DNA from 3 places in the Pseudomonas sp. LABIM340 genome. Region 2 is predicted to be linked to each of the others. Evidence: riboswitches for the same ligand, from Rfam matches in the RefSeq annotation. Region 2 holds a riboswitch; each other region holds the start of a gene.

Region 1 (10,144 bases), 130 kb from region 2:
AGGGCCCGCAGTTCCTCCACGTGGTGACCAAGAAGGGCAAGGGCTTCGGCCCGGCCGAGATCGACCCGATCGGCTACCACGCCATCACCAAGCTGGAGCCCGAGGGCGCCCCCGCCCACGCCGTGCCGAAGAAGGCCGGCGGGCCGAAGTACTCCAGCGTATTCGGCCAGTGGCTGTGCGACATGGCTGCCCAGGACCCGCGCCTGGTCGGCATCACCCCGGCAATGAAGGAAGGCTCCGACCTGGTCGCCTTCGCCGACCGATTCCCGGACCGCTACTTCGACGTCGCCATCGCCGAGCAGCACGCCGTGACCCTCGCGGCCGGCATGGCCTGCGATGGCGCCAAGCCGGTGGTGGCGATCTACTCCACCTTCCTGCAGCGCGGCTACGACCAGCTGGTCCACGACGTCGCGGTGCAGAACCTCGACGTACTGTTCGCCATCGACCGCGCCGGTCTGGTGGGCGAAGACGGCCCGACCCACGCCGGCAGCTTCGACCTCTCCTACCTGCGCTGCATTCCCGGCATGCTGGTGATGACCCCCAGCGACGAGAACGAACTGCGCAAGCTGCTCACCACCGGCCATCATTTCGAAGGCCCGGCGGCGGTGCGCTACCCGCGCGGCACCGGCCCCAACGCCCCCATCGAGGCGGCGCTGGAACCGGTCGAGATCGGCAAGGGCGTGCTGCGCCGCGAAGGCAAGGCCGGCAAGGTCGCCTTCCTGGTGTTCGGCGTGCAGCTGGCCGAAGCGCTGAAAGTGGCCGAGCAGTTCGATGCCACCGTTGCCGACATGCGCTTCGTCAAGCCGCTGGACGAAGAGCTGGTGCGCCAACTGGCCGCCAGCCACGAGTTGCTGGTGACCATCGAGGAGAACTCGGTGATGGGTGGCGCCGGCGCCGCCGTCAGCGAATTCCTCGCCCGCGAGAACCTGCAGCAGCCGATCCTGCACCTGGGCCTGCCGGACTACTACGTCGAGCACGCCAAACCCGCGCAGATGCTCGCGGAGTGCGGGCTAGACGCCGCCGGCATCGAAGCCTCGGTGAAGGCGCGCCTGGATGCCCTCGGCAACCGCTGAGACCGATCGGCGCATCCCTCCCCGGGAGTATTGCCAGTGACGGGCGCACCGACTAAGGTGCGCCCGTTTTCGTTCGAGGTAACGGGAAGCAGGTGAAAGACCTGCGCTGCCCCCGCAACGGTAACCGACGCGCCCCTTAAGGAGCGCAGCATCGCCATCCGCCACTGCTGAATGCGGGAAGGCGGCGATGTGACGTCGGCAGCCCGGAGACCGCCCTCGACACGCCCCGACAGGTGTTGCGGAGGGCCGCACCGTCAAGTGCGGCCTGCCGCCCTTGCCACGCCCTCCTCGAAAGTCATCCGACCGCTTTTGAGGACGTTCCATGAAACTGACCCGACTCGCCCTGGCCACCAGCCTGTTGCCCGGCCTGGCCTTCGCCGCCGACGACATCTACCGGCTCTCCGACCAGGTGATCACCTCCGCACGCCAGGCCCAGCCGCGTGCCGAAGCCACTTCGGCCAACAGCGTATTCACCCGTGCCGACATCGAGCGGCTGCAAGTTCGCAGCGTGCCCGCCCTGCTCGCCCGCGTGCCCGGCGTGCAGATGGGCAGCTCCGGCGGCGTGGTCTCGTACTCCGTGCGCGGCACCAGCACCGCGCAGACCCTGGTCCTGGTGGACGGCCAGCGCGTCGCCTCGGCCAGCAGCGGAATCGCCCGCCTGGACTACCTGAGCATCGACAGCATCGAGCGCGTCGAAGTGACCCGCGGCCCACGTTCCGCGCTGTACGGCGCCGACGCCATCGGTGGGGTCATCCAGATCTTCACCCGTCGCGGCGAAGCCGGCCTGCACCCCGAAGTACGCCTGGCCGCCGGCAGCCACGGCACCTTCGAGCGCAGCCTGAGCCTGTCCGGCGGCAATGAGCAGACCCGCTACAACCTCGGCGGCAGCCTCGACGAGAGCCAGGGCTGGGACCGCACCAGCGACAACGTCGGTGCCGACAACGACCACGATGCCCAGCGCAACAAGGCCGTACACCTGAACCTGGACCATCGCTTCAGCGAGGACTGGAAGGCCGGCCTGAACCTCAACGACCAGCGCGGCAAGAACGAATACGACGACGCCTACAACTTCGAGCCGGGCTCGCCCCGCGACGAATTCCGCGTCAGCAGTTACAGCGCCTACCTCGACGGCCAGATCACCAAGATGTGGAACAGCCGCCTGGAGCTGGGCCGCAGCTTCGACCGCAACAAGGCCGTGGGTGCCGCCGACAGCTGGAACAACGGCACGCTGGAAACCACCCGCCACTCGGCGAGCTGGATCAACCGCCTGCAACTGGACGACGCCAACCAGCTCGCCCTGGGCACCGACTGGTACGAAGACAAGGTCGACGGCACCACCGCCTTCGCCGACGACCAGCGCAGCAACCGCGCCTTCTTCGCCCAGCACAGCTTCAAGGGCGACAGCTTCGGCACCGAGCTGGGTATCCGCCACGACAACAACCAGGCCTACGGCAGCCAGAACAGCTGGAACGCCGCCTTCAGCCTGCCGGTGGGCGACAACCAGACCTGGATCGCCAGTTACGGCGAAGGCTTTCGCGCGCCGACCTTCAGCGACCTCTACTACCCCGGCGCGAGCAACCCGGACCTGAAGGCCGAGACCTCGAAGACCTACGAGCTGCAATGGCGCGGGGACATCGAAGGAACGCACCTGGAAGCCTCGCTGTACCGCACCGAGATCGACGACCTGATCGCCTGGGACAGCACCAGCAACCAGCCCGAGAACATCAACAAGGCGCGCATCAATGGCTTCGAGGCCAGCGTCGCCCGCGACGTGCTCGGCTGGCAGGCCGCGCTCGGCCTGAGCCTGATCGACCCGCGCGACCGCGACACCGGCCACACCCTGCCGTACCGCGCGCGGCGCACCCTGAGCCTGGACCTGGATCGCCAGTTCGGCGCCTTCGGCGTCGGCGGCACCTGGCGTGCGGTCAGCCAGCGCTACGACGATGCGGCCAACACCCGCGAGCTGTCCGGCTACGGCGTGCTCGACCTGCGCACCAGCTGGCTGGCCAGCGACGAGATTCGCTTCGACCTGAAGCTGGATAACGCCCTGGACCGCGACTACACCCTGGGCGACTACCTGCGCCCGACCAGCCCGATGGACTTCATGGGCGAAGCACGCCCCTACCAGGAACCTGGCCGCACCGCGCTGCTGGCGGTGACCTGGACGCCGGAGCTTTAAGAGAAGCGGCCTGACGGCCCCTCACCCTAACCCTCTCCCGAAGGGAGAGGGGACCGTTCGGCGCAGGATGAAACTACAGCGTCAGCCGGCACAATCTGCTCCCTCTCCCCCAGGAGCGGGGCGCGCAGCCAGGGCTGGGGTGAGGGGGAAACGTCGGCACAGACTTGCCGGAAAGAAGACAGTTTCGTAGGGCGCATAACCTGGAACAGGTTATCCGCCGCACGTTACTCCGGCGGATAACGCTGGCGCGTTATGCGACCTCCACCCACCCAGCCATCGGTGTGGGTATGAGGTCAGCCCAGAACCCCCGCCATCCGCCCCAGCTCCGCGCAGTCCTGCGCGTGCCAGTCGGTCAGCTCTGGCCAGGGGTTCTCGGCAAGGTTCACCAACGCACTGTGCGCGCCGGCGGCGCGGGCGCAGTCGAGGTCGAAGCGGTAATCGCCGACCATCAGCATCCGCTGCGGCGCCACGTCCCAGCGCGCGGCGAGGCGCAGCAGGCCGTCCGGGCTGGGCTTGGGGTCAGCCTCGCCACGGCCGAGGACATCCTCGGTCAGGAAGCAATCACCGATACCGATCGCCGCCAGCGTAATCAGCGCCAGCTCATGGGCATTGCGGGTGAGGATGCCCAGGCGATAACCGGCGCCATGCAGCGCACGCACCAGCTCGACTGCGCCGGGAGCCGCAGTGGAAGCCACCGCCAGCTCGCGCTCGTGCTCCAGCAGCCAGGCATGCTTGGCCGCCGCCTCGTCCTCCGGCAGCGCGGCCAGGTGAGTGAGGATGTCGTGCTCCTGGGGAATCCCCAGGGCGCGCTTGATCGCCGGGAAGTCATGCACCGCCAGGGTCAGGGTGCCGTCCATGTCGAACACCCAGTGGCGGATGCCTTCCAGCGTCATGCCCAGTCCTCGCGGTGGCGGATCAGGCCTTCCTGGGTCGAGGAAGCGACCAGCTGACCGTCACGGTTGAAGATGCTGCCGCGCACGAAGCCGCGGCCATTGCCGGCCCAGGGGCTGTCGATGGCGTAGAGCAGCCACTCGTCCGCGCGCAGGTCGCGGTGGAACCACACGGAATGGTCGATGGTGGCGACCTGCATGTCCTTCTGCCACACCGAGCGGCCGTGGGGCAGCAGCGAGGTGGTGAGGAAGCCGAAGTCCGAGGCGTAGGCGAGGATGTACTTGTGCAGTGCCGGGATGTCCGGCAGCTTGCCGTCGGCGCGCAGCCAGAGGTACTTGATCGGCTCGCCGACCTCGGGGTCGTACGGGTCGTTCTCGGTCACCGGGCGGATTTCGATGGGCTTGGGATAGAGCAGCTTGTCGCGGATGCGCTCGGGGAACTGCGCGGCACTGCGCTTCTTCAGTTCCTGATCGGTCGGCAGGTTCTCCGGGCCGACCACGTCGGGCATGGCGATCTGGTGCTCGAAGCCGCCCTCGTCGGTCTGGAACGAAGTGCTCAGGGCGAAGATCGGCTGGCCCTTCTGGATCGCGGTGACGCGGCGGGTGCTGAAGGTGCCGCCGTCGCGCACGCGGTCGACCTGATAGACGACCGGCTTGCTGGCGTCACCCGGGCGCAGGAAGTAGCCATGCATCGAGTGCACATGACGCTCCGGCTCGACGGTCTGGCTGGCCGCCGACAGCGCCTGGCCGAGTACCTGCCCGCCGTACAGCTGGCGGAACCCGAGGTCCTGGCTCATGCCGCGGAACAGGTTCTCTTCGATCTGTTCCAGGCTCAGCAGAGCCACCAGGTTGTCCAGGATCTGGGTCATGCGCGTTGTTTCCTCAATTGCGGTCTTGCTGAAGTGGGAGTCGGCGTGGCGACGGATAAGCGGGAAGGCTGCTGAGGCGTTCGTCCCAGACCGCGCGGCCGATGGTGAAATGATAGAGGCTGACCGGGCAGTCCGGACCACCGCCGAGCAATTCGTCCAGCGCCGGGTCGAAATAGCAGCCGATACCGGTGCCCGACAGGCCCGCCGCTTCGGCTTCCAGGTAGAGCAACTGGCCAACCTGTCCGGCTTCCCAGTACAGGCGCGGGTAGGTCCACGCGCCCTCGGTCAGCGCGGCATCGAGATCAGCCAGCATGGCGAAAGCGACGCAGCCGTCGCTGGCGATGTCCTGCCCGCAGGAGAGAAACGCCGACAGCCCGCGTGCGTCGCCGGACAGCAGGCGGTACAGCGGCACGCCGCTCTCCTCCACGCTCTGCCACAGGTAATCCTCGCGCAGCCCGCCCGCCTCGCGGCCGCTGCGGCCCAACCAGTAAAGGCCCGGCTCCAGGCCCTGGACGCGGTGGACGAACAGCAGCAGGTCGAGGCGCGCCGGCTCGCCAGTACAGGCGAAGGGCACGGGCGAGCGCTCGGGCATCAGACGGCGCAGCCAGGCATACAACAGTTCGGCGTGAATGCCGCTGCGGCCGTCCATGGACTGTGCGCTGCGTCGGCGATGCAGGATCGGGCGCAGCGGCAGGCCGGGGTTACCCACAGCCGCCTCGGCTTCTGATGTCGACCAGTCGTGCGTTGGCAGCGCAGGAGCACGGCACAGCTGATGCACCCGCTCCAGCTCCGGCCAGTGGCGATAGTCACGCGACAGGCGATTGGGCATCCCCGTCAGCGGCAGCTCGGCGAGGCCCTTGAGCAGCGTGTTCGGCAGCGTGAATTCGGCAGATTGCGCCGGGCCGATCCACAGCAGTGCATCGGCGAATTCGTGCTCGCTGAAGCCGTCGCGGTCGAGGCCGATCAACGTATCCAATTGCGCTTCGGCGACGCCGCGCAGCAAACGCACTTCCCAGCCCTGGATCGCCGCGGCAATGGCGAGACAGGCCAGCGCGTGGCCAAGGTCGTGATTGCAGTAGCGGTAGGCGCGCTCGCCGTACTTCCAGGCCTCGCGCCAGGGAATGCTCGCCAGCGCCAGCACGAATCCACCGGCGGGCAATGCATCGTTCAGTTGGCTGGCCAGCGGCGCAGGCAGCTCGGCGCGCACCTCCAGCACATGCTCGTCGGCGCTGTAGTGCGCCAGCAGCGCAGCGTTATCCACAGCCCCGGCGGGCAGCAACAGATAGGCCTCGGTCGGGTGCAGGTTGCCGCTCGACGGGTTGACCCGCAGCGCCCAGCGGCTGCTGCCGGCGTCCTTCCAGGCCGACAGCGCCAGGCTGTCGTAGAGCAGTTGCGAGACGCTGGCGAGGTTCAGCGGCGCGGGCGTACCGAGGGGCCCGGCGAACACCTCGTCATATCCCGGCGACTCTTCCTGTGGCCGGTGCAGCAGCTCGATGCAGCGCGCCCCGGCATAGCGGCGGAAGGCGGCAGGCTGGGTCGCCCAGTCGAGCTGGCCGGGGCCGGGGGCGAAACGCTCCGGGCGATGGCTGCTCAGCTCGTGATAGACGCGGACGCCTTCGATCGGCTTCATGGGCGACGAATCCGGTAGAGCACATGCTGGCGCAGCGGATGGCCTTGCGGCAGGCGCGGATGCTCGAAGTCTCCGGCCTCATCACGCTGCATGCCCAGGCGCTGCATCAGCCCCTGGGACGGCAGGTTGGCCGGCACGGTGAAGGCGACCACTTCCTCCAGCCGCAACTGCTCGAAGGCGAAGGCCAGCGCCGCGCGAGCCGCCTCCAGCGCATAGCCCTGCCGCCAGTAAGCCGTGTTGAAGCGCCAGCCGATTTCCACCGCCGGAGTGAACGGCGCGTCGAAGGACACCCGCTGCAAACCAAGCACGCCAATGAAGGCGCCATCCCCGCGACGTTCGACTACCCACTGGCCGAAGCCGTGCTCGTCGAAGTGCTTGAGGATGCGGGCGGCCAGCAGGTCGCTGTCCTCGCGGCTCATGCAGGCGGGGAAATGGCGCATCACCTCGGCGTCGGCGTTCAGCGCAGCGAAGGGTGCCAGGTCGTCATGGCGCCACGGCCGCAGCAGCAGGCGTTCGGTGGTCAGGCTGGGAAAATCCATGGGAATCATCGCGGATCAGCAAAGGTCTCCATGATACCCGGCGACGGGCCTGTAGGACGCAATCCGTCAGACGAGGCGCAATCGATTCAGCAGGAAAGGCCCTCATCTGGTATTTTTCTCCCACCTTCGCTGTCGGTCACTGCCTTGACCGTGCTCACGCAGACAGCCGCGCCGCCAGGGCGCACCTCAAAAAAGACCAAGGAACTCCCATGACGACCTCCACCACCGGACTGCAACGCAGTACGGCCCTGGTGCTTTTCGCATTGGCTGTCGGCGGCTTCGCCATCGGCACCACCGAATTCGCCACCATGAGCCTGCTGCCCTACTTCGCCCCGGCGCTGGGCATCGATGCCCCGACCGCCGGCCACGTGATCAGCGCCTACGCCCTGGGCGTGGTGGTCGGTGCGCCGCTGCTGGCAGTGCTAGGCGCGCGTCTGCCGCGGCGTACCCTGCTGGTCCTGCTGATGGCGCTGTTCGCCGTCGGCAATGGCCTCAGCGCCCTGGCGCCGACCTACCACTGGATGCTGCTGTTCCGCTTCATCAGCGGCCTGCCCCACGGCGCCTACTTCGGCATCGCCGCGCTGGTCGCCGCCTCCATCGTGCCGCCGCACCGGCGCACCGTGGCGGTCGGGCGGATGTTCCTCGGCCTCACCGTCGCCACCATCATCGGCGTGCCGCTGGCCAACTGGCTGAGCCAGGCCGTGGGCTGGCGCTGGAGCTTCGCGCTGGTGGCCGCGCTGGGCGTGTTGACCATGATCTGCGTGCGCCTGCTGGCGCCCTATTCGCCCGCCGAGCCGGACTCCAGCCCGCTGCGCGAGCTGGGTGCGCTCAAGCGCGGCCAGGTCTGGCTGACCCTGGGTATCGGCGCCATCGGCTTCGGCGGACTGTTCGCGGTGTACACCTACCTGGCCGACATCCTCGGCGCGGTGACCCACGTTTCGCCGAGCATCGTGCCGCTGATCCTGGCGGTGTTCGGCATCGGCATGACCCTGGGCAACCTGTTCATCCCGGTACTCGCCGACCGCGCCGTGATGCCCACCGCCGGCGGCCTGCTGGTGTGGAGCGCGGTGGTGCTGGCGATCTTCCCGTTCACCGCAGGGAACATCTGGGCCATCTCGATCTGCGTGTTCTTCGTCGGCTTCGGCGGGGCGCTGGGCACCGTGCTGCAGACCCGCCTGATGGACGTCGCCGAAGATGCCCAGGGCCTGGCCGCGGCGCTGAACCACTCGGCCTTCAACTTCGCCAACGCGCTGGGCCCGTACCTCGGCGGCCTGGCCCTGGCGGCCGGCTACGGCTGGACCTCGCCGGGCTGGGTCGGCAGCCTGCTGGCCATCGGCGGCTTCGTGCTGTGGTCGATCTCGATGGCCACCAGCCGCAGCGCGCGACGCGACACCGCCCTCTCCAACGAAGGCTGAAAACGCGGGCTCGAATGAAAAGTGGCCGGCGCAATGCCGGCCCTTTCGTCTGCGCATCGCGCCGACGTACCCTGTGCAGCACAATCCCGATCCGCCGACACCATGCCGCTGCCCCTGGTCTACCACGACGACTACAGTCCGCCCTTCCCGGACAACCATCGCTTCCCCATGGAGAAGTTCCGCCTGCTGCGCGACCACCTGGTGGACAGCGCCCTGGTGGAAGACGCGCAACTGCTGCGCCCGGAACTCTGCCCGCAGGACGTCCTCGCCCTGGCCCACGACCGCGACTACATCGAGCGCTACTGCAGCGGAGAGATGAGCCGCGAGGAGCTGCGCCGCCTCGGCCTGCCCTGGACTGAAGCCCTGGCGCGCCGCACGGTGCGCGCGGTAGGCGGCTCGCTGCTCAGCGCGGAACTGGCGCTGAAGCACGGCCTGGCCTGCCATCTCGCCGGCGGTACGCACCACGCGCACCACGACCATGCCTCGGGCTTCTGCATCTTCAACGACCTGGCGGTGATCAGCCTCTACCTGCTGGAAAGCGGCAAGGCCAGCCGCGTGCTGATCTTCGACTGCGACGTGCACCAGGGCGACGGCACTGCGTGCATCCTGGAGAACGTGCCGGATGCGGTGACGGTGTCCCTGCACTGCGAGAAGAACTTCCCCGCGCGCAAGGCGCAGAGCGACTGGGACATTCCCCTGCCGCTGCACCTGGGCGACGCGGAATACCTGAAGGTGGTACAGGACGCGCTGGACTACCTGCTGCCGCTGTACCAGCCGGACATCGTGCTCTACGACGCCGGCGTGGACGTGCACAAGGACGATGCCCTGGGCTATCTGCAGCTCACCGATGCGGGACTGGCGGCGCGCGATGAGCACGTCATCCGCCGCTGCCTGTCCAGCGACATCCCGGTGGTGGGCGTAATCGGTGGCGGCTACGACAAGGACCGCCACGCGCTGGCCCGGCGCCACGGTATCCTGCACCACAGCGCCGCGCGGGTGGCGCGCGAGTTTCAGTTGGACCGGTAGCGCGCGTTGTTGGTGTCCATGCGCGTGGGCAGGCGCTGCTGCTCCCAGCGCATCATCTCGTGATCGGAGAAGCCCAGCAGCGCGGCGGCGCGTGGCCGGCAATCCGCGGCGTAGTGTTTTTCGCAGAAGCGCATCACCTGCTCGGGCACGTGGTGCAGCAGCAGCTCCTGGGCGCGCAATGGCCCTGCATACTGCAGGTAGCGCGGCAGCAGGCGGCTCCAGTTGGTGAACACGTAGAGGTTGTGCAGCGCGATCTGGATCGACAGCAACTCCAGCACGCGTTGCTCGAACTTCTGTTTCGAACCCTGCAGATTCTTGTTCAGGCGCACCACCATGTGGGCCACAGCCTCGTTGAGCAGCGCGCGGATTTCATCGCTGGGGAGGCTGCGGATGACAATATCGAGGCCATTCACCCGCACGCGGGTGTCGCTGCCTTCCACCCATAGGTGGGCCTCGTGGGAGCGTAGGTAATCACGGACTTTCATCGACAGTCGGACCAAGGTTGCAAGAGGCCCGCATGCTG
Region 2 (10,144 bases):
ACAGATTCATGAAACCCCGGTCGGCAACCCGACCGGGGTTTTTGTTTTTCCGGCCCACAAGGCCAACACATTGCCAACGAATTGAAGCGGGCCAAAACGCCCGGACAGAGGATCAAGCCATGACCGCCTACACCACTGATTACCGCTATTACCGCAACTCCGACTGGCGATTTAGCAGCGCGCTGCGTGCCACCCAACGAGCCTTGCCACGAACACTTAGATAGAGCGCCGAGCGCGGAAAGACCACCGCGCCGGCCAAGGATGCCAGTCAGATGAACGCTTCCACCTCCACCCTGATCCGCCCCGAACACGCAGCCACCGCCGAAGTCCTCGACCTCCCGCTGCCTTCCGCCCGCCGCCGCGAACACCCGCTGCCGAGCCCCGCCGAACTGCGCCAGCGCCTGCCGCTGTCCGCCGCCATGGCCCACCGCGTCCGCGAAGGCCGCGAGTCGATCCGTGCCGTCCTCGATGGCCGCGACCCGCGCCTGCTGGTCGTCATCGGCCCCTGCTCGCTGCACGACCCCGTCTCAGCCCTCGAGTACGCAGACCGCCTCGCCGAACTGGCGCCGCAGGTGAGCGACCAGCTGCTGCTGGTGATGCGCGCCTACGTCGAGAAACCGCGTACCACCATCGGTTGGAAAGGCCTGGTCTACGACCCGCAGCTGGATGGCACTGGCGACATGGCCGGCGGCCTGGAACTGTCGCGCAGGCTGATGCTGGGCATGCTCGAACGTGGCCTGCCGATCGCCACCGAGCTGCTGCAACCGCTGGTGGCCGGCTACTTCGACGACCTGCTGGGCTGGGCCGCCATCGGCGCGCGCACCAGTGAATCCCAGGTACACCGCGAGATGGTCAGCGGCCTCGACCTGCCGGTGGGCTTCAAGAACGGCACCGATGGCAGCATCGGCATCGCCACCGACGCCATGCGCTCGGCGGCTCACCCGCACCAGCATTTCGGCATCGATGCGCTGGGCCGTCCGTCGCTAGTGCAGACCCAGGGCAATCCGGACACCCATCTGGTGCTGCGCGGCGGCCATGCCGGGCCGAATTTCGACGCAGCCAGCGTGCAGCAGATTCGCCAGGGGCTGGAAAAGCTCGGACTCGACGCGAGCATCATGGTGGATTGCAGCCACGCCAACAGCGGCAAGGACCCACTGCGCCAGCCGGCGGTGCTGGACAGCGTGCTCGACCAGCGCGTGGCCGGTGATGCCTCGCTGCGCGGCGTGATGCTGGAGAGTCATCTGTTCGACGGCTGCCAGCCGCTGTCCGGCGAGCTGCGCTACGGCGTCTCGATCACTGACGGCTGCCTGGGCTGGAGCGGCACCGAGGCGCTGTTGCTGGGTGCGGCGGAGCGGCTGCGCCGGGGCTGAAACCGATTCCCCTGTAGGAGCGGCCCGTGCCCGCGATTCGCGCGCATGGCGCGCTCCTACACTGGGTGCATGCGCACAGGGAGCGCTGCGATATGTGGGAAGTGCTGGATGCCTTGCTTGAACCCTTGTACGGCCCTGCGTTGTATGCAGTGGGCTGGCCGATCGTGAAACTGCTCACGCTGGGGCGCTTTCCGCGGCCGGGGCTGTCCCGCTCCTACTGCATGGAAGCGCAGTGGGTGCGTGGAGCGGGAGTGACTCTTCTGGTCCTGCTGGGCGCTGCGGCGCTGGGCCTGTTCTCGGGCTGACTTGTCAGACGGATTGATGGGTATCGCTTCGCTCCACGCCATCCTGCGAGAGCGCGAAATCCCTCACTGCTCCTCGCTGTCCACCAGCAGGTTCTCCAGCATCTCGCGGTACTCCCCCGGCTCTTCCCACAACCCGCGCTGCTGCGCTTCCACCAGGCGCTCGGCGATGTCGCGCAGGGCTTCGGGGTTGTGCTGGCGGATGAACTCGCGGGTGTCGTCGTCCAGCAGGTAGGCGTCGGCCAGCAGGCGGTACTGGTGGTCGTCCACCAGTTCGCTGGTGGCGTCGAAGGCGAACAGGTAGTCCACCGTCGCCGCCAGTTCGAAGGCGCCTTTGTAGCCGTGGCGCTTCATGCCGGCGATCCATTTCGGGTTCACGGCGCGGGCGCGCACCACGCGGCCGAGTTCTTCCTTCAGGGTGCGGATGCGCGGGTTGTCCGGCTGGCTGTGGTCGCCGTGGTAGCTGGCCAGCGACTGCCCCTGGATGACCTCGGCGGCGGCGAGCATGCCGCCCTGGAACTGGTAGTAGTCGTTGGAATCGAGGATGTCGTGCTCGCGGTTGTCCTGGTTGTGCAGCACTGCCTGCAGGCCGGAGAGGCGCTGGGCGAAGCGTTCGCGCGCCGGGGTGCCGTCGTCGCTGGCGCCGTAGGCGTAGCCGCCCCAGTTCAGGTAGGCCTCGGCGAGGTCGTCGCGGCTGTCCCACTGGCGTGATTCGATCACGCCCTGCACGCCGGCGCCGTAAGCGCCGGGCTGCGCGCCGAAAATGCGCCAGCCGGCCTGGCGGCGGGCTTCGTCGAGGGCCAGTCCATCAGACTGCAAACGCGCCTGGTCGGCACGGACACGAGCGGCCAACGGGTTCATATCGTCCGGCTCGTCCAGCGCGGCGACGGCCTGTACGGCGGCGTCGAACAGACGAATCAGGTTGGCGAAGGCATCGCGGAAGAAGCCCGAGACTCGCAGCGTCACGTCGACCCGCGGACGGTCGAGCAGGGTGATTGGCAGGATCTCGAAGTCTTCTACGCGCTGGCTGCCGGCCTGCCACACCGGGCGTACGCCGAGCAGTGCCAGGGCTTGGGCGATGTCGTCGCCGCCGGTGCGCATGGTCGCCGTGCCCCACACCGAGAGGCCGAGCTGGCGCAGGTGGTCGCCGTGGTCCTGCAGGTGGCGTTCGAGCAGGCGGCTGGCGGACTGGAAGCCGAGGCGGAAGGCGGTGGGCGTGGGCAGGTTGCGCACGTCCACGGTGAAGAAGTTGCGCCCCGTGGGCAGCACGTCGACCCGCCCGCGGCTGGGCGCGCCGCTGGGGCCGGGTGGGACGAAGCGGCCGTCGAGGCCGGCGAGCAGGTGGCCGATTTCGCTGGCGCCGCAGGCGTCCAGGGTCGGGGCGATCTGCTGCTGAAGTTGCGCGAGGACCGCCGCGCTGGCGCTGCCGGGTGCGCTGACGATGCCGTCGATCAGGCGCAGGGCGAACAGCTCCAGACGCTCGCGGGTGTCGCCGTTGCTACGCCAGGGTTCGTCGCTCACGGCGAGCAGCACATCCGGGCGCGGGCCCTCCCAGGCCTCGGCGAAAGCTTCGTCCAGCGGGTCGCGCCCCAGTTGCAGATCGTCACTCAGCGCGCGCAGCAGGCTGGCGTTGCCGCCGCGCCCATCGCCTCGCGGGATGCGCACCAGCGACAGCAGCGTGTCGCGGCGCAGCTCGCCTGCGGGCGATTCGCCGAACACATGCAGGCCATCGCGAATCTGCGATTCCTTGAGGTCGCACAGGTAGGCGTCCAGCTGCGGCAGCCAGCTTTCCGCATCGTCGCTCAGTTGCAGGCCCAGCTCGCGGTCCAGCGAGGTTTCGCGCACCAGCGTGAGGATGTCGCCACGCAATTCGGTGGCGCGGCGCGGGTCGAGCAGGGAGGCGTCGTAGTACTCGTCGGCCAGGCGTTCGAGGTCGCGCAGCGGGCCGTAGTTTTCCGCGCGGGTCAGCGGCGGCATCAGGTGGTCGATGATCACCGCCTGGGCGCGACGCTTGGCCTGCGCGCCTTCGCCGGGGTCGTTGACGATGAACGGGTAGAGGTTCGGCAGCGCGCCGAGAATCGCGGCCGGCCAGCATTCCTCGGAGAGCCCGACACCCTTGCCCGGCAGCCATTCGAGGTTGCCGTGCTTGCCGACGTGGACCACCGCGTCGGCGCCGAATACCTCGCGCAGCCAGAAGTAGAACGCGAGATAACCGTGTGGCGGAACCAGCGACGGGTCGTGGTAGATCGCCGCAGCGTCGAGCTGGTAGCCGCGCGCCGGCTGGATGCCGACGAAGCCGAGGCCCAGGCGCAGGCCGGCGACCATCATGCGGCCGCTGCGGAACATCGGGTCCTGCTGCGGTTCGCCCCAGCGTTCGCGCACGGCTTGCTGGTTGGCTTCGGGCAGGCGCGCGAAGCAGGCGAGGTAGTCGTCCAGCGCCAGGCTCTGCGCGCAGGGGCGCAGGTCGAGGCTGTCGAGGTCGTTGCTGACACCGCCGAGAAGCTGTTGGATCAACGCGGTGCCGGAGTTGGGCAGGCCGGCGACCGGATAGCCCTGGGCTTCCAGCGCGCGCAGGATATTCAGCGCGGCGGCCGGCGTGTCCAGGCCGACACCGTTGCCGATGCGCCCGTCACGGGTCGGGTAATTCGCCAGGATCAGCGCCACGCGCTTGTCGGCGTTGGCCTTGCGCGAGAGCAGCATCCAGCGCCGTGCCAGCTCGGCGGTGAAGTCCATGCCGGGAAGATGCGGCAGGTAGCAGACCACGTCGCTCTGGCTGCGCTCGCTGCGCCAGGCCAGGCCCTTGAAGCTGATCGGCCGGGTGATGATGCGGCCGTCCAGCTCCGGCAGCGCGACGTGCATGGCCAGGTCGCGCGGGCCGAGGCCCTGCGGGTTGGCGTGCCAGAGGTCGTGATTGTCCAGCGAGCAGATGGCTTGCAGCACCGGCACGTCGCGTCGGAAGGGCCGGTCCTGCGGCGCTTCCGGGTTTGACTGGGCGAAGCCGGTGGTATTGATGATCAGCTCGGCGTCGGCGGCATCCAGCAGGTTTTCCACCGCCTCCAGGCAGGCGACCTCCTTGAGGCTGGCCACGGCGATGGGCAGCGGGTTGATGCCCTGGGCCTGCAAGCGTTCGCAGAAGGTGTCGATGAAACCGGTGTTCGCCGCTTGCAGGTGCGTGCGATAGAACAGCAGCGCGGCGACCGGGCACTCGGGGCCCCAGTCGGCCTGCCAGCGGGCGAGGTCGCTGCTGCCAATCTGCGGGTGATAGACCGCCACGCGCGGTAAGGTCTGTGGCTCGCTCCAGGCGTAGTCACGCTGCAGGTGACGGCTGGCCAGGCAGGCGAAGAACTGCCGGGCGTTTTCCATGCCTCCCTGGCGCAGGTACTGCCAGAGACGCTCGGTATCCTCAGGTGGGACGCTGCACAGGGCGCCGAGTTCGGGGTCGGGCTTGTCGTCGCCGGGCACCGCGATCAGCGTGGCGCCGCGCTCGGCCAGCGCCGCCAATTGCTCCATGCCGTAGCGCCAGTAACCGACGCCGCCGTGCACCGAGATCAGGATGACCCTGGCGTGCTGCAGCACCTCGTCGATGTAGAGGTCCACCGAGGCGTGATTCTGCAGCTGCATGGGGTTGGCCAGGCGCAGGCTCGGGTAGTCCTCCGGCAGCTCGCGCGCCGCCTCGGCGAGCAGCGCCAGGTGCGAGTCGCCGCTGCAGAGGATCACCAGCTCGGCGGGCGTCTGGGCCAGGTGGGCGATGCCGTCGTCAGGGACGAAGCCGCCGGGTTGGGTGCGCAGCAGGTGCATGGGCTTGCTCGGTTCGGGCTGTTTGTAGGATGGGTGGAGCTTGCGATACCCATCACCGCCGGTGGGTATCGCTGCGCTCCACGCCACCCTACGAAGTCATCAGGTCAGGGCAGTACGCAGCTCGTTGGCGATGGTGTCCTGGTCCAGCTCCTGGCCGATCACCACCAGGCGGGTGCCGCGGGTTTCGTCGCTGCGCCAGGCGCGGTCGAAGTGCTTGTCGAAGCGTTTGCCTACGCCCTGAACCAACAGGCGCATGGGCTTGCCGGGGATGGCGACGAAGCCCTTGATGCGCAGCACGGCGTGGCGCTCGACCAGCGCGTTCAGCGCATCGAGCAGGGCGCGCTCTTCCACTTCCGGCAGGTCGACGTGGAAGGAGTCGAACTCGTCGTGGTCATGATCGTCATGGCCTTCGTGGTCGTGGTGGGTCGGGCGGCTGTCGATGTGCAGCTCGGCCTCGGCGTTCAGCCCCAGCAGCACCGAGAGCGGCAGCTGGCCGGAGTTGGCTTCGACGATCTTCACCGCCGGCGGCAGCTCCTCGGCGACTTCAGCGCGCACGCGGGCCAGGGCTTCGGCGTCCAGCAGGTCGGCCTTGTTCAGCACCACCAGGTCGGCGCTGGCCAGCTGGTCTTCGAAGAGTTCGTGCAGCGGCGATTCGTGGTCCAGGTTCGGGTCCTGCTTGCGCTGCTCGTCCACCTGCTCGGGGTGGGCGGCGAAGGTGCCGGCGGCCACGGCCGGGCTGTCGACCACGGTGATCACCGCGTCAACGGTGCAGGCGTTGCGGATTTCCGGCCACTGGAAGGCCTGCACCAGCGGCTTGGGCAGGGCGAGACCCGAGGTCTCGATGAGGATCTGGTCGAGGTCGCCACGGCGCGCTACCAGTTCACGCATCACCGGGAAGAATTCTTCCTGCACGGTGCAGCACAGGCAGCCGTTGGCCAGTTCGAAGACGCGGCCGACCGCTTCTTCTTCACTGCAACCGATGGAGCACTGCTTGAGGATTTCGCCGTCGATGCCCAGCTCGCCGAATTCGTTGACGATCACCGCGATACGGCGGCCTTCGGCGTTATCGAGCATGTGGCGGAGCAGGGTGGTCTTACCGGCACCGAGGAAGCCGGTGACGATGGTGACGGGGAGTTTGGCCAGGGTTTTCATGCGCGCCTCGCAAGCGAAATTGGGAGGGCGGATGAAGGGCGCGCGCGCGGGTTCGCCGCGCAACGAAGGTCGCCACCGGATCACCCCGCCCGGTTGTCTTGATGCTGCTCGAGGCAGGTCTCCTGGCTCACAGCCTTTTGTTGTCTCCTCGCCTTCCCGCCCGAATCGGCAGTGGCGTGTGAAGAGACAGGCTGTTCACAGTTGCGGGGGCAGCCGTGGCGCATCCGAAGATTTCCACGTTCCCTCTTAGCTCCGGCCAGTGCCGGAGAACCTCGAAGGGAGGAAGGCTACGCAGCGCGGCCGGGCCGGTCAATCGCCGGGGATCGGTTGACGCCTGCAGGCGAGCGTGGTCTGCTTGCGCGGTTTCAGGTGTCTCGCGCCGACGCGCGCGAGGTGAAACGGGAAGCCGGTGCGTCCGCAAGGACCAGTCCGGCGCTGCCCCCGCAACGGTAAGCGCATCGAGGGTCGTCAGTAGCCACTGTGCCAAGGCATGGGAAGGCTGACCCATCCGGCGAGAGTCTCTCGCTGGCGTCGCAAGCCCGGAGACCGGCCTGGAATCCTTCGTTTTGGCAACCCGCGGTGGGCGGGCGCAGGCCGTGGCGCGACCGATCCGGCGCGTTCGAATGCGTTCAACCTCTGCGTTCTCACTCTAGATTTCAGAGGGAACGTTCATGTCCAGCAGCATCCTGACGCAACAGGCGTCGAGCACTTCCATCCCCCTTTCCAAGCGCATCAGCCTGGCCGTCGGCGCCAGCCTGCTCGGTGCGCTGCTGGTGTATTTCGCCGGCTTCTCGCACATCGACGCGGTACATAACGCCGCCCACGATACTCGCCACAGCGCAGGCTTCCCCTGCCACTGATGCGGTTCTGAGTTCAATCGGCTGCGCGTCGGCCAGGCTGCGTTGGAGAATCGCCGTGGACTGCTCATGGACAACAGTCCACTCCGCGTCCCCGGCGATCCTCCGCCTTGCCTGGCTCTAGCTCGCTCGATTCGATGGCTCGGAGAAGGAAAAGGAAAAAACTCATGATCAAACGTATCGCCCAGACCGCCGGTTTCGCCGGTCTGATCGCCGCGCTGGTGCTGACCGTAGTCCAGCTGCTGTGGGTATCCCCGCTGATCCTCAAGGCGGAAACCTATGAGAAATCCGATCCGGCCGCCGCGCTGGTCGAGGAGCACGCCCACGAGCATGCCGACGGTGCTGCTGCGGGCCACCACCATGACGCGGAGGCCTGGGAGCCGGAAGACGGCTGGCAGCGCATCCTCTCCACCACCGGCGGCAACCTGGTGGTCGCGGTGGGCTTCGCCCTGATGCTGGCCGGCCTGTTCACCCTGCGCGCGCCGGGTAAAACTTCCGAAGGCTTGCTCTGGGGGCTGGCCGGTTTCGCCGTGTTCACCCTCGCGCCGTCCCTCGGCCTGCCGCCGGAAGTTCCCGGCACCGCCGCCGCCGACCTGACTCTGCGGCAGACCTGGTGGATCGGCACCGCCGCCGCCACCGCCGCCGGCCTCGCGCTGCTGGTGTTCGGCCGTCACTGGGCGCTGCGCATTGTCGGTCTCGCCCTGCTGGTGGTGCCGCACGTGGTCGGCGCGCCGCAGCCGGAAGTGCATTCCAGCCTCGCGCCGGAAAGCGTCGCCCACGAGTTCATCGTCGCCTCGCTGGTCACCAACGCCGTGTTCTGGGCTGCCCTGGGCCTGGTCGCCGCCTGGATGTTCCGCCGCTTCGCGCCGTCGACCTGATTCGCCGCTATGCTCGACCCCGCAGCCGGCCTGGCCGTCTGCGGGGTTTTTATTTTGATCTGCAAGGAGAGCGACCATGACACTGGTTGCCGGCCTCGGTTGCCGCCGGGGTTGCCCGCTCGATGAACTGCGCGCCCTGCTGCGCGATATGCTGGCCGAGGCCGGGCTGGAGGAGTCGAACCTCACCGCCCTGGCCAGCGCCACGCTGAAGGCCGACGAGGAGGGACTGACAGCCCTGGCCGCCGCCCTCGATCTGCCGCTGGCGCTGTTCACGCCGCAAGAGTTGGCGGCCTGCGAAAAGCGCCTGGGCGACCCTTCCGAAACCGTGCGCACGGCCACCGGCAGCGCCAGCGTGGCCGAGGCGGCGGCATTGCTGCAGGCCGAGGCGCAAGGCGGTGCTGCGGCACGCCTGCTGGTAGGCAAGCGCCGCAGCGAGCAGGCCACCTGTGCGCTGGCCTTCATCCCCATCGAACCCGCACAGGAGCCGTCATGACGGTCTACTTCATCGGCGCCGGCCCCGGCGATCCCGAGCTCATCACGGTCAAGGGCCAGCGGCTGATCCGCACCTGCCCGGTGATCCTCTATGCCGGCTCACTGGTGCCGCCGGCCGTGCTGGAAGGGCACCGCGCCGAGCGCGTGGTGAACACCGCCGAGCTGAACCTGGAAGAGATCGTCGCGCTGCTGGCGCAGGCCCAAGCCGAGGGCAAGGACGTCGCGCGAGTGCACTCCGGCGATCCCTCGCTGTACGGCGCCATCGGTGAGCAGATCCGCCACCTGCGCGAACTGGGCATCGCCTACGAGATCGTCCCTGGCGTCACCGCGACTTCCGCCTGCGCGGCGATTCTCGGCTGCGAGCTGACCCTGCCGGATATCTCCCAGACGCTGATTCTCACCCGCTACGCGAGCAGGACGCGGATGCCCGAAGGCGAGTCGCTGGCGGAACTGGCGCAGCACCGAGCGACCCTGGCCATTCACCTGGGCGTCGGCCAGTTGGCGAACATCGTCGCCGAGCTGCTGCCGCACTACGGCGCGGACTGCCCCATCGCGGTGATCCACCGCGCCAGCTGGCCGGACCAGGACCAGGTCACCGGCACCCTCGGCGACATCCTGCCAAAGGCAGAGGCCAAGGGCTTCCGGCGCACCGCGCTGATTCTGGTGGGCAAGGTGCTCGGGGCGGAGGGGTTTGCCGATTCGTCGCTGTACAGCGCGGGGCATGCGCATCTGTATCGGCCGTAGCGAAATCAGTCGGCTGGCAGCGGCCGCGATCCAAGGCTCTGGGCGAAGCGCAACAGGTAGCCGTCCGGGTCCTGGACGAGGAAATTGCGCTCCCCGTACAACTGTTCGTCCTGCCGGTACCAGCGATCCTCAACGGGTTTGCGTAGCGAGATACGCGCCTCGTTCAGTGAACTCACCAGCGCCTGAATATCGGGGCAGCGGATGGAGAAGTTGATGCCTCGTCCCAGTGGTGGGTCCAGTGGGCGCACGCTCCATGGCGAGTCGGAATGCCAGTCCTGCTCCAGCATGAGCTGGCTGTCGCCAAAGGAAAGAAAGGCGAAGTCGTCTTCGCGGCGCTGGTACTCGATGGCGAAACCGAGCACCTCGCAGTAGAAGTGCAGGCTTCTCGTCAGGTCCGCGACGATCAGCTCCGGCACCAGGGCGTTCATCTTCAGCATGTCGGTGTTCTCACGCCAGCCACTGATCCCCGCGCGGCAGCATCCCGCGCCGCAGGTACCAGCGCACCCACAGGTGCACGCCGAGCGCGGCGCTCACTGTGAGCAGGATCATCA
Region 3 (10,144 bases), 2.4 Mb from region 2:
CGCCGCTTCCCAACCCTGGGCACGGAGGAAGGCCAGGTCCGGCCGCACGCTCTTGGAGCCGGGCAGGATGATCAGGTCCGCCGGCGGGATCGGCTGGCCGGGGCCCACGAAAGTCAGCTCCACCTGCGGGTGCAGGCGCAGAGGGTCGAAGTCGGTGTGGTTGCTGATGCGCGGCAGCACCGGTACGACCACGCGCAGGCGCTCGCCGGTCTTGGCGGCTTGGCGGGTATCGATGGCGTCCTCGGCTTCCAGGTGGAAGTCCATCAGGTACGGCAGCACGCCGAGTACCGGTACGCCGGTGCGTTCTTCCAGCCAGTCGAGGCCGTTCTGCAGCAACGCGATGTCACCGCGAAAACGGTTGATGACGAAGCCTTTTACCCGCGCCCGCTCGCTCTCGGAGAGCAGCTCCAGGGTGCCGACCAGATGGGCGAACACGCCGCCGCGATCGATGTCGGCAATCAGGATCACCGGGCAGTCCACCGCCTCGGCGAAGCCCATGTTGGCGATATCGTTGGCGCGCAGGTTGATCTCCGCCGGCGACCCCGCGCCCTCCACCATCACCACCGGGTACTGCGAGCTGAGACGCTGGTGGGATTCGAGCACCGCCTGCATCGCCACGCGCTTGTAGTCGTGGTAGGCCACGGCGTTCATGCTGGTCACCGCGCGGCCCTGGATGATCACCTGGGCGCCGGTGTCGCTGTTGGGCTTGAGCAGCACCGGGTTCATGTCGGTGTGCGGCGCCAGGTGGCAGGCCTGCGCCTGAACCGCCTGGGCGCGACCGATCTCGCCGCCGTCGGCGGTCACCGCGCTGTTCAGCGCCATGTTCTGCGGTTTGAACGGCACCACGGCCACGTCCTGTCGGCGCAGCCAGCGGCACAGCGCGGTCACCAGCGTGCTCTTGCCGGCGTCCGAGGTCGTGCCCTGCACCATCAGCGTACTCAACGCAGGCTCTCCATCTGGTTGAAGGTGCGCAGGCCGTGCTCCAGGCGCTCCCAGCCCTTCTCGTCCGGCGGCAGGCCGAAGCGCAGGCTGGCGGGCGTCTCGAACAGGCGCACGAGGATGCCCTGGCGCGCCAGGTGATCGCGCAGCGCGTGGGCGCGCATGGAGACCACCCACTGGAACAAGGCCGTGCCGCCCTGCGGGGCGAAACCGTGCTCGCCGAGCAACCCGGCCAGATGCCGGCTCGCCTCATGCAGATCGCGGCGGCGCTGGATCTGCTCCTGGAACTCGCCCAGCACGGCCTGTGCGACCCAGCGTGTCGGGCCGTTCACCGACCAGGGACCGAGCAGTTTCGCCAGGCTTTCCAGCAGGCGCGGTTCGGCGAAGGCGAAGCCCAGCCGGGCCCCGGCGAGGCCGAAAAACTTGCCGAAGGAGCGCAGCACGATCAAACCCGGACGGCTTGCGCAGCTGGGCGCCAGGCTGTGCTCGGGCGTGCAGTCCATGAAGGCTTCGTCCACCACCAGCCAGCCGCCGCGTTCCTGCAGGCGCGCATGCCATTCCAGCAGCACGCCGGCCTCTATGCGCCGACCGGTAGGGTTGTTCGGGTTGACCACCACCAGCACGTCGAAGCGCTCCAGGTGATGAGGGACCTCCTGGTCGCTGACCTCGCGCAGGATGTGCCCGGCAGCGCGCCAGGACTCGGCGTGCTCGGCATAACAGGGTGAGACCACGCCGACCTTGCCCGGCCGGCGCAGTCGCGGCAGCAACTGGATCGCCGCCTGGCTGCCGGGCAGCGGCAGCAGCTTCTCGGCGCCGTAGTAGCGGCGCGCGGCCGCCTCCAGGCCGTCGCTGTCTTCGGGCAGGCGCATCCAGGCGGCTGCCGGCACGTTGGGCAAAGCCCAGGGCCAGGGCGAAATGCCGGTGGACAGGTCCAGCCATTCGGCGAGCGGAATGCCGTACTGCTGCGCCGCTTTGCGCAACCGGCCGCCATGTTCGAGCATCAGAGCACTCCCAGGATGAGGATGACCGCCAGCCACAGCAGCACGCCCTGGCGCACCAGAGCCAGCGCGCGCCAGATATCGGTGGCGGTCGGCGCCGGGCCTTCGCCCAGCCGCGGGCGTTCGTGGAGTTCGCCGTGGTAGCGGGCGCAGCCGCCGAGTGACACGCCCAGCGCGCCCGCGCCGGTCGCCATCACCGGGCCGGCGTTGGGGCTGTCCCACTGCGGTGCCTGCGTGCGCCAGCAGCGCAGGGCGAGACGGGTGTGACCGAGCAGCGCGTAAGTGAAGGCCACCAGGCGCGCCGGAAGGTAGTTGAGCACATCGTCGATCTTTGCCGCAGCCCAGCCGAAGCGTTCGAAGCGCGCGTTGCGGTAGCCCCACATGGCGTCGAGGGTGTTGCTCAGGCGATAGAGCACCACACCCGGTGCGCCGGCCACGGCAAACCAGAACAACGCGGCGTAGACCGCATCGCTGCCGTTCTCCAGCACCGATTCGGTGGCGGCGCGGGCCACGGCGGTGTCGTCCAGCTCGGCGGTTTCGCGGCTGACCATGTAACCCACGCGCAGGCGCGCTTCGTTCAGGTCTCCGGAGCGCAGCGCCAGTGCCACCGGCTCGGCATGCTCACCCAGGCTGCGCAGGCCCAGTGCGGCGTACAACGCAAGCGCCTGCACGACCCAGCCGACATAGGGCAGCAGGCTGAGCAGCAGCGCGATCAGGGTCAGCGGGATGACGGCGATGATCCAGGCGGTGACGCCGTGGCTGCGCCAGCCGAGGCCGGGGGTGTCGCTCCCGGAAACCTCGGAGTGGGGGGAAGCACCCTCTCCCCCGCCCTCTCCCTGAAGGGAGAGGGCGCTGTCCGAGCAGGCCGACACCGAAGTTTCAACTTGCACCATACGGTCCCCTCTCCCTTCAGGGAGAGGGGGCTCTTCAGCGCAATCGGCCACTCGCGAACGATTGAAGCGCCGCTCCAGCCGATCCGCCAGACGCCCGAAGGCCACCAGCGGATGCCAGCGTTTCGGCTCGCCGAACAGGGCATCCAGCACCACGCCGAGGACGCTCAGCAGGGCCAGGCTCATGGCTGTTCTCCCCAGTGGTTCTCGTACAGCAATTCGCTGAGTGCGCGCGGTTGGCGCCAGCCTTCCAGGGCCAGCATCGGCGCGGGGTAGAACTCGCTGACCGGACCGAGACAGAGCACCGCCACCGCTTCGGCTCCCGCCGGCAGGCCAAGCAGTCCACCCAGCGCGGCGGGGTCGAACAGCGATACCCAGCCCATGCCCAGGCCTTCCGCGCGCGAGGCCAGCCAGAGGTTCTGGATGGCGCAGGACAGCGAGGCCAGGTCCATGTTCGGCAAGGTGCGGCGGCCGAAGACGTGCGCCTCGCGGCCATCCATCAGCGCGGCCACCAGTACTTCGGCGCAGTCGAGCACGCCCTCGACCTTGAGCCGCATGAACTCGTCGGAGCGCTCGCCCAGCGCCTCGGCGGTGCGCACGCGCTCTTCTTCCACCAATCCGTGGATCGACTGGCGAAGCTCCCGCGAGGTGACGCGGATGAACCGCCACGGCTGCATCAGTCCGACGCTGGGCGCCTGGTGCGCCGCTTCGAGCAGGCGTGCGAGCAGTGCGGGCGCCACCTCGCCGCCGCTGAAATGACGCATGTCGCGGCGCTCGGCGATGGCGCGGTAGAGCGCGGTGCGCTCCTCAAGGCTGTAGGCGTGCTCGGTCATGGTCTCAGCAGCGCTGCTGCGGCGTCCGGGTCGGACGGCAGGTAGAAGTGGATGTAGGAGGCGGTGAGCCGGCCACGGCGGAACACCGCTTCGGCCACCGGTTTGTCGTTGGGGCAGACGCCTCGGGCCAGCGGCTCTTCGCTGCCGTCCAGCAACGAGTGGTGGAAGGTGTGCCCGCGCAGGGTGCCTTCGGGCAGCGTCACCGCCTGCAGCGCCAGCGCGGCAAGGCGCTTCTGCATGCGCGCCTCGCCCGGCAGCAGGCCAAGCAGTGGCGCGCGCTCGCCAGCCACGTCGGTCAGTGCGTCGAGCAGATAGAGCATGCCGCCACACTCGGCGAGGATCGGCTTGCCCATCTCGTGGTGCGCGTGGATGGCCTGGGCCATGGCGCGGTTCCCGGCCAGCGCCTGCAGGTGCAATTCCGGGTAGCCGCCGGGCAGATAGAGGCTGTCCACTTCCGGCAGCGCCTGGTCCCGCAGCGGCGAGAAGAACACCAGTTCGGCGCCCAGCGCGCGCAGCAGGTCGAGGTTGGCCTGATAGAGGAAGGCGAAGGCGTTGTCCCGCGCCACGCCGATGCGCACGCCATCGAGGCGGGAGAACTCGCGGCGCGGCTCGGGTGCGGCAAAGCTCACCGGCAGGGGCAGCTCGGTACTGGCGCTGGCCGCCAGGGCATCGGCGGCGGCGTCCAGGCGGGCGTCGAGGTCAGCCAGCTCGTCGGCCTGCACCAGGCCGAGGTGTCGGCTGGGCAGCTCCACTTCGGTATCGCGCGGCAGCGCGCCATACCAGCGAATCCACTCCGGCAGGCTGTCGCGCACCAGGTCGCGGTGACGCTGGCTGCCGATACGGTTGGCGAGCACGCCGGAGAACGGCAGGTCGCTCTGGTAGGTTGCCATGCCAACGGCCATGGCGCCGAAGGTCTGCGCCATGGACTGGCCGTTGATCACCGCCATCACCGGCACATTGAAGCGCCGCGCCAGGTCGGCCGCAGACGGCGAGCCGTCGAACAGACCCATCACACCTTCGATAAGGATCAGATCGGCCTCGCCGGCCGCCTCCCAGAGCAGGCGGCGACTCTCTTCCTCGCCAACCATCCACAGGTCCACCTGGTAGACCGGCGCGTCACTGGCGCGGGCAAGGATCATCGGGTCGAGGAAATCCGGGCCGCACTTGAATACCCGCACCTTGCGCCCAAGGCGCGTGTGCAGGCGCGCCAGGGCGGCGGTCACGGTGGTCTTGCCCTGCCCGGAAGCCGGGGCGGCAATCAGCAGTGCGGGGCATTGGCGCGAGGTCATACGACGCGCTCCGCCACAACGGGATGCATTAGAACTCCACCCCTTTCTGCGCCTTGATGCCGGCCTTGAAGGCATGTTTCACCAGGCCCATCTCGGTCACGGTGTCGGCGGCCTCGAGCATCGCCGGCTGCGCGCCGCGGCCGGTGGCGACCACATGCTGCATGGGTGGACGCGCGGCGATGTCGGCCAGCACGGTGTCCAGCTCCAGGTAGCCGTGCTTGAGGGCGATGTTCACCTCGTCCAGCACCACCAGGCCGACCTCGGGGTCGGCCAGCAGCTGGCGCGCCACGTCCCAGGCAAACTGCGCCTTGGCGATGTCGCGCTGGCGGTCCTGGGTTTCCCAGGTGAAGCCTTCGCCCATCACGTGGAAGCTGACCTCTTCGGGGAAGCGGCGGAAGAACGCCTCTTCGCCCGTGGTCGCGGCGCCCTTGATGAACTGCACCACGCCTACCTTCATGCCATGGCCAAGCGCGCGGGCGACCATGCCGAAGGCCGAGCTGCTCTTGCCTTTGCCGTTGCCGCTGTTGACCAGGAACACGCCGCGCTCACCCTGGGCCTGGGCGATCTTCTCGTCGACCACCGCCTTCTTGCGCTGCATGCGCGAGCGATGGCGCTCGTCCTTTTCCGGGGATTCAGTCATGGGAAATTGCTCCTGAAAGGGATTGCACAGGCGTCAGGCTGCCGGCCGGGTGGCAGCGAACGAGGAATGGAATGGGCAGAGACGAACCGCCGGCGCGCGTCGGCGCCAGACGATAGAGGCCGCCCAGCGCAAAGGCTGTCGACCTGGGGAATAGGGATTTCACCTGAAGGATTCTCCGCCGCTCTCACCCGCGCGGCACTGACCAGTCGGGGCAGGCGGAGGACGGCAACGCGCGGCGCGCAGCGCCGACGTCGGCAGCGCCTCCCGCGATGCCATGCGATGCAGCAGGCCGGTCTCCGGGCTTGCGAGTGACGCCGTGAGGCTGTCGATGAACCGCGCCTTCCCATGCCGTGGCACAGTGGCTGTCTGCGGTTCGAAGCTCGCTTACCGTTGCGGGGGCAGCGCCGGAATGGTCGATTGCGCATCGATTTCACCGGCTTCCCTGTTTCACTCGCGGCTTGCGCCGAGAGCACCTGAAGCAGGCGCGCAGCTTAGTGGCTGGCGGCCTGGGGCGTCAATTGAACAGGATGTCGCCGGGCTTGTCCCAGCACCAGGCAGCCGCTCTACAATGCGACACACCTGTCCAATCATGGCACTGTGTAACTCCGCTAGAATGCGAACCATGACGATGACCGCCCAGCCCGGCCAGCTTCAGCTCGACACCTCCGCCAGCCCACCGCTGATGTACGTCAGCGGCGACTGGACGCTCGCGCATTTCTCCGCGCTGGAGGCCCAGGTAGCCGCCCAGCGCCAAGCCGAGTCCCCCGCCGCGCTGGATTTTGCCGGCCTCGGCGCGCTGGACACCGCCGGTGCCGCGCTGCTCGCCGAGATCATCGGCGGCGCGCGCATGAGCCAGCTGGAACAGATCGCCCGCAATCTCCCCGCCGAACGCCAGGCACTGCTGCGCGCCGTTGGCAGCGCCATCACTCAGTGCCGCCTGGACGAAAAATCGCCGGAGCCGGGCAACGCGCTGGTCGATGTGCTGGAGCGCATCGGCATCGCCACCCTGACCTTCCGCGAACATCTGGTGGGCCTGCTCGGCTTCATCGGCCTGACCCTGCAGACACTGCTGCGCAATCTGTTCCGCCCGCGGCGCTGGCGGCTCACCTCGCTGGCCGCGCACATGGAAGAAACCGGGCTGGACGCCGTGCCCATCGTCGCCCTGCTGACCTTCATGGTCGGTGCGGTGGTGGCCTTCCTGGGCGCCACCGTGCTGCAGAAATTCGGCGCACAGATCTACACCGTCGACCTGGTGGGCTTCTCCTTCCTGCGCGAATTCGGCGTGCTGCTCACCGCGATCCTGCTTGCCGGCCGCACCGCCAGCGCCTTCACCGCGCAAATCGGCTCGATGAAGGCCAACCAGGAAATCGACGCCATCCAGGCCCTGGGCCTCGACCCGGTGGAACTGCTGGTGTTGCCGCGCGTCCTGGCCCTGCTGCTGACCCTGCCGATGCTGACCTTCCTGGCGATGATCTCCGGCATCTTCGGCGGCGGCGTGGTCTGTGCCCTGGCCCTGGATATCTCGCCGCGCATGTTCCTCTACATGCTGCAGAACGACATCGCTGTGCAGCACTTCCTGGTGGGCATCGTCAAAGCCCCGGTGTTCGCCTTCATCATCGCCGTGATCGGCTGCCTGGAAGGCTTCCGTGTCAGCGGCAGCGCACAGTCGGTGGGCGAGCACACGACCTCCAGCGTGGTCCAGTCGATCTTCGTGGTGATCCTGCTGGATGCGGTCTTCGCGCTGTTCTTCATGGAGATGGGCTGGTGAGCGAACCGATCATCGTCGTCCGCGACCTCGCCAACCGCTTCGGCACCCACGCCGTGCACGAGCACCTGGACCTCGACGTGATGAAGGGCGAGATCCTCGGCGTGGTCGGCGGTTCGGGCACCGGCAAGTCGGTACTGCTGCGCAGCATCATCGGCCTGCGCCAGCCCAGCGAAGGCAGCGTGCATGTGTTCGGGCAGAACCTGCCGGCGCTGTCCACGCTCGAGCGTTCGAAGCTGGAAAGGCGCTTCGGCGTGCTGTTCCAGAACGGCGCGCTGTTCTCCTCGCTGACCGTGAGCGAGAACATCTGCCTGCCGCTGATCGAGCATGCCGGGCTGTCCCGCGCCGATGCGCAGTTCATGGCCAAGGTGAAGATTTCCCTTGCCGGCCTGCCGCCGGATGCCGGCGGCAAATACCCGGCCGAGCTCTCCGGCGGCATGGTCAAGCGCGCCGCCCTGGCCCGCGCCCTGGCGCTGGACCCGGACATCCTGTTCCTCGACGAACCCACCGCCGGCCTCGACCCCATTGGCGCGGCGGCTTTCGACCAACTCATCCTGACCCTGCGCGACGCCTTCGGCCTCACGGTGTTCCTGGTCACCCACGACCTGGACACCCTCTACACCATCTGCGACCGCGTCGCCGTGCTGTCGCAGAAGCGCGTGCTGGTGGTGGGGCCGCTGGACCAGGTCGCCCGGACCGACGACGCCTGGGTGCAGGAATACTTCCACGGCCCGCGCGGCCGTGCTGCGCTGCAGGCCACCGAACACCTGCGGGAGGAAAGCTGAATGGAAACCCGTGCCCATCACGTGCTGATCGGCCTGTTCACCCTCGTCGTGTCGATCGGCGCGCTGCTCTTCGCCCTGTGGCTGGCGCAGTCGAGCAACGACCAGAAGTACAAGATCTACGACGTGATCTTCAACGAGGCGGTAACCGGCCTGTCCGAGGGCGGCACCGTGCAGTACAGCGGCATCCGCGTGGGTGACGTGGTGTCCCTGCGCCTGGACCCGAACGACCCGCGCAAGGTCCGCGCCCGCATCCGCGTCTACGACAGCACGCCGATCCGCGAGGACACGCGCGCCAAGCTGGCCCTCACCGGCGTCACCGGCCAGGCCATCATCCAGCTTTCCAGTGCCGCCCAGGACAGCCCGCCGCTGGCCAGCAAGGACGGCGAAGTGCCGGTGATCAAGACCATCCCCTCGCCCTTCGCCAAACTGCTGGCCAACGGCGAGGACATCGCAACCAACATCAACAACCTGATCAACAACGTGAACCGCATGTTCTCCCAGGAGAACGTCGATCGCATCAGCCGCACCCTGGACCACATCGACCAGGCCACCGGCGTGGTCGCCGAGCAGCGCGACGACATCCGCCAGACCTTCAAGGAACTGGCCGCCGCCAGCGAGCAGGCGCGCATCACCCTGGCCAACGCCAGCCAGTTGCTCGAACGCGCCAACCAGACCCTGGGCGGCAAAGGCCAGGACATCCTCGACGACACCCAGAAGACCCTCGCCTCCCTGCGTACCAGCAGCGAGCGCGTAGAACAACTGCTGGGCAGCAACTACGACTCGGTGAATGGCGGCCTCAATGGCCTGGGCGAAATCGGCCCGGCGATCCGCGAACTGCGCTCCACCCTGGAAGACCTGCGCGGCGTCACCCGCCGCCTGCAGGAGAACCCCACCGGCTACCTGCTCGGCCGCGAGCGCAACAAGGAGTTCCAGCCATGACCGCCCTTCCCCGCCTGCTCGGCGTCGCCGCCCTGGTCAGCCTGCTGGGCGCCTGCTCGATCCTCCCGGAAGCGGAGAGCCCGGACTTCTACCTGCTGCCAGCGGCCCAGCAGCCGGCGCGCAGCACTGCCGCAGTGAACTGGTCATTGCGCATCAGCGCCCCCAACGCCAGCCTGGCGCTGGACAGCAACCGCATCGCCGTAGTCCCGCAGGGCAACCAGCTGAGCAGCTACCAGGGCGCGCGCTGGAGCAACCGCGCACCGGGCCTGCTGCGTGACCGCCTGCTCGACGCCTTCACCGCCAACGGCAGCGTGCGCGCCCTGAGCAGCGACGAAACCAGCCTGCAGGCCGACCTCGACCTGACGGGCGAGCTGCGCGCCTTCCAGAGCGAGTACCAGAACGGCAAGCCGGTGATCCACATCCGCTATGACGCGCGTCTGGTGCGCACGCTCGGCCAGCGTATCGTCGCCTCGCGCACCTTCGAGGTCCGCCAGTCGGTGGACGGCAAGCAGGTGCCCGAAGTGGTCAGCGCCTTCGGCAAGGCAGCCGACCAGCTTTCCGCGCAGGTAGTGGAGTGGACGTTGCAGCAGGGGCAGCAGCAGAAGTTCACGCCGCCTTCCCCTTAAGAGGACTCAGCGACAGTGGTAGGGGCTTTCGCCTTCCAGCTCCTGATCCGTTTCCACGTCCTTGATGGTGACGATGGCCTTCGGATAGACCGAGCAGAGTGAGTTGCGCACCGTATAGATGCCGCTGCCATGGGCGAGGAACTTGCCCTTGCTCAGGGCCTTGCCGGACTCGTCACGGGCGCTGACTTCGTAATTGCCGGTCATGGTGATGCAGCCGGCGAGCGCCAGCAGGGAAAGGACGGGAACGAGGACTTTCATGGATTCTCCTTGGACGCGAGGCGCTCCTTCTGCCAGGGCATAGGGCGCGGGTGTCGATCCGTGACGGGTTCGCGAGTGCGGGAAGGCCAGCCAGCATGGCAAGGCCGATGCGGATACGACCGATGCCGGCCGCCGCAGTTCAGCCAGCGCCCCCGCAAGAGCGCCGGCCGACGGTGTTTCAG

What was found. Region 2 has a riboswitch for cobalamin ahead of cobW (cobalamin biosynthesis protein CobW). Riboswitches for the same ligand answer to the same signal wherever they lie in the genome.
Region 1: linked by a shared signal. The riboswitch ahead of ABKS89_RS04150 (TonB-dependent receptor domain-containing protein) and the one ahead of cobW (cobalamin biosynthesis protein CobW) in region 2 are both predicted to bind cobalamin.
Region 3: linked by a shared signal. The riboswitch ahead of cobO (cob(I)yrinic acid a,c-diamide adenosyltransferase) and the one ahead of cobW (cobalamin biosynthesis protein CobW) in region 2 are both predicted to bind cobalamin.

Annotation. Positions count from the first base shown of each region.
Region 1 is NZ_CM200227.1:834,640-844,783, reverse strand. Features, by position in the region: gene dxs (1-deoxy-D-xylulose-5-phosphate synthase) at 1-1,073, shown strand, start outside; cobalamin riboswitch at 1,115-1,289, shown strand; gene ABKS89_RS04150 (TonB-dependent receptor domain-containing protein) at 1,396-3,252, shown strand; gene ABKS89_RS04145 (HAD family hydrolase) at 3,546-4,145, opposite strand; gene tesB (acyl-CoA thioesterase II) at 4,142-5,011, opposite strand; gene ABKS89_RS04135 (nitroreductase family protein) at 5,025-6,641, opposite strand; gene ABKS89_RS04130 (GNAT family N-acetyltransferase) at 6,638-7,180, opposite strand; gene ABKS89_RS04125 (MFS transporter) at 7,390-8,595, shown strand; gene ABKS89_RS04120 (histone deacetylase family protein) at 8,698-9,621, shown strand; gene ABKS89_RS04115 (hypothetical protein) at 9,606-10,106, opposite strand.
Region 2 is NZ_CM200227.1:706,718-716,861, forward strand. Features, by position in the region: gene ABKS89_RS03470 (3-deoxy-7-phosphoheptulonate synthase) at 273-1,370, shown strand; gene ABKS89_RS03475 (hypothetical protein) at 1,397-1,675, shown strand; gene cobN (cobaltochelatase subunit CobN) at 1,739-5,470, opposite strand; gene cobW (cobalamin biosynthesis protein CobW) at 5,570-6,622, opposite strand; cobalamin riboswitch at 6,718-6,912, opposite strand; cobalamin riboswitch at 6,973-7,191, shown strand; gene ABKS89_RS03490 (CbtB domain-containing protein) at 7,294-7,482, shown strand; gene ABKS89_RS03495 (CbtA family protein) at 7,647-8,357, shown strand; gene ABKS89_RS03500 (cobalamin biosynthesis protein) at 8,434-8,850, shown strand; gene cobM (precorrin-4 C(11)-methyltransferase) at 8,847-9,593, shown strand; gene ABKS89_RS03510 (bleomycin resistance protein) at 9,599-10,030, opposite strand.
Region 3 is NZ_CM200227.1:5,023,275-5,033,418, forward strand. Features, by position in the region: gene ABKS89_RS23095 (cobyric acid synthase) at 1-930, opposite strand, end outside; gene cobD (threonine-phosphate decarboxylase CobD) at 939-1,940, opposite strand; gene cbiB (adenosylcobinamide-phosphate synthase CbiB) at 1,940-3,013, opposite strand; gene bluB (5,6-dimethylbenzimidazole synthase) at 3,010-3,660, opposite strand; gene ABKS89_RS23115 (cobyrinic acid a,c-diamide synthase CobB) at 3,657-4,949, opposite strand; gene cobO (cob(I)yrinic acid a,c-diamide adenosyltransferase) at 4,978-5,589, opposite strand; cobalamin riboswitch at 5,860-6,081, opposite strand; gene ABKS89_RS23125 (ABC transporter permease) at 6,212-7,357, shown strand; gene ABKS89_RS23130 (ABC transporter ATP-binding protein) at 7,354-8,139, shown strand; gene ABKS89_RS23135 (MlaD family protein) at 8,140-9,078, shown strand; gene ABKS89_RS23140 (ABC-type transport auxiliary lipoprotein family protein) at 9,075-9,704, shown strand; gene ABKS89_RS23145 (hypothetical protein) at 9,711-9,962, opposite strand.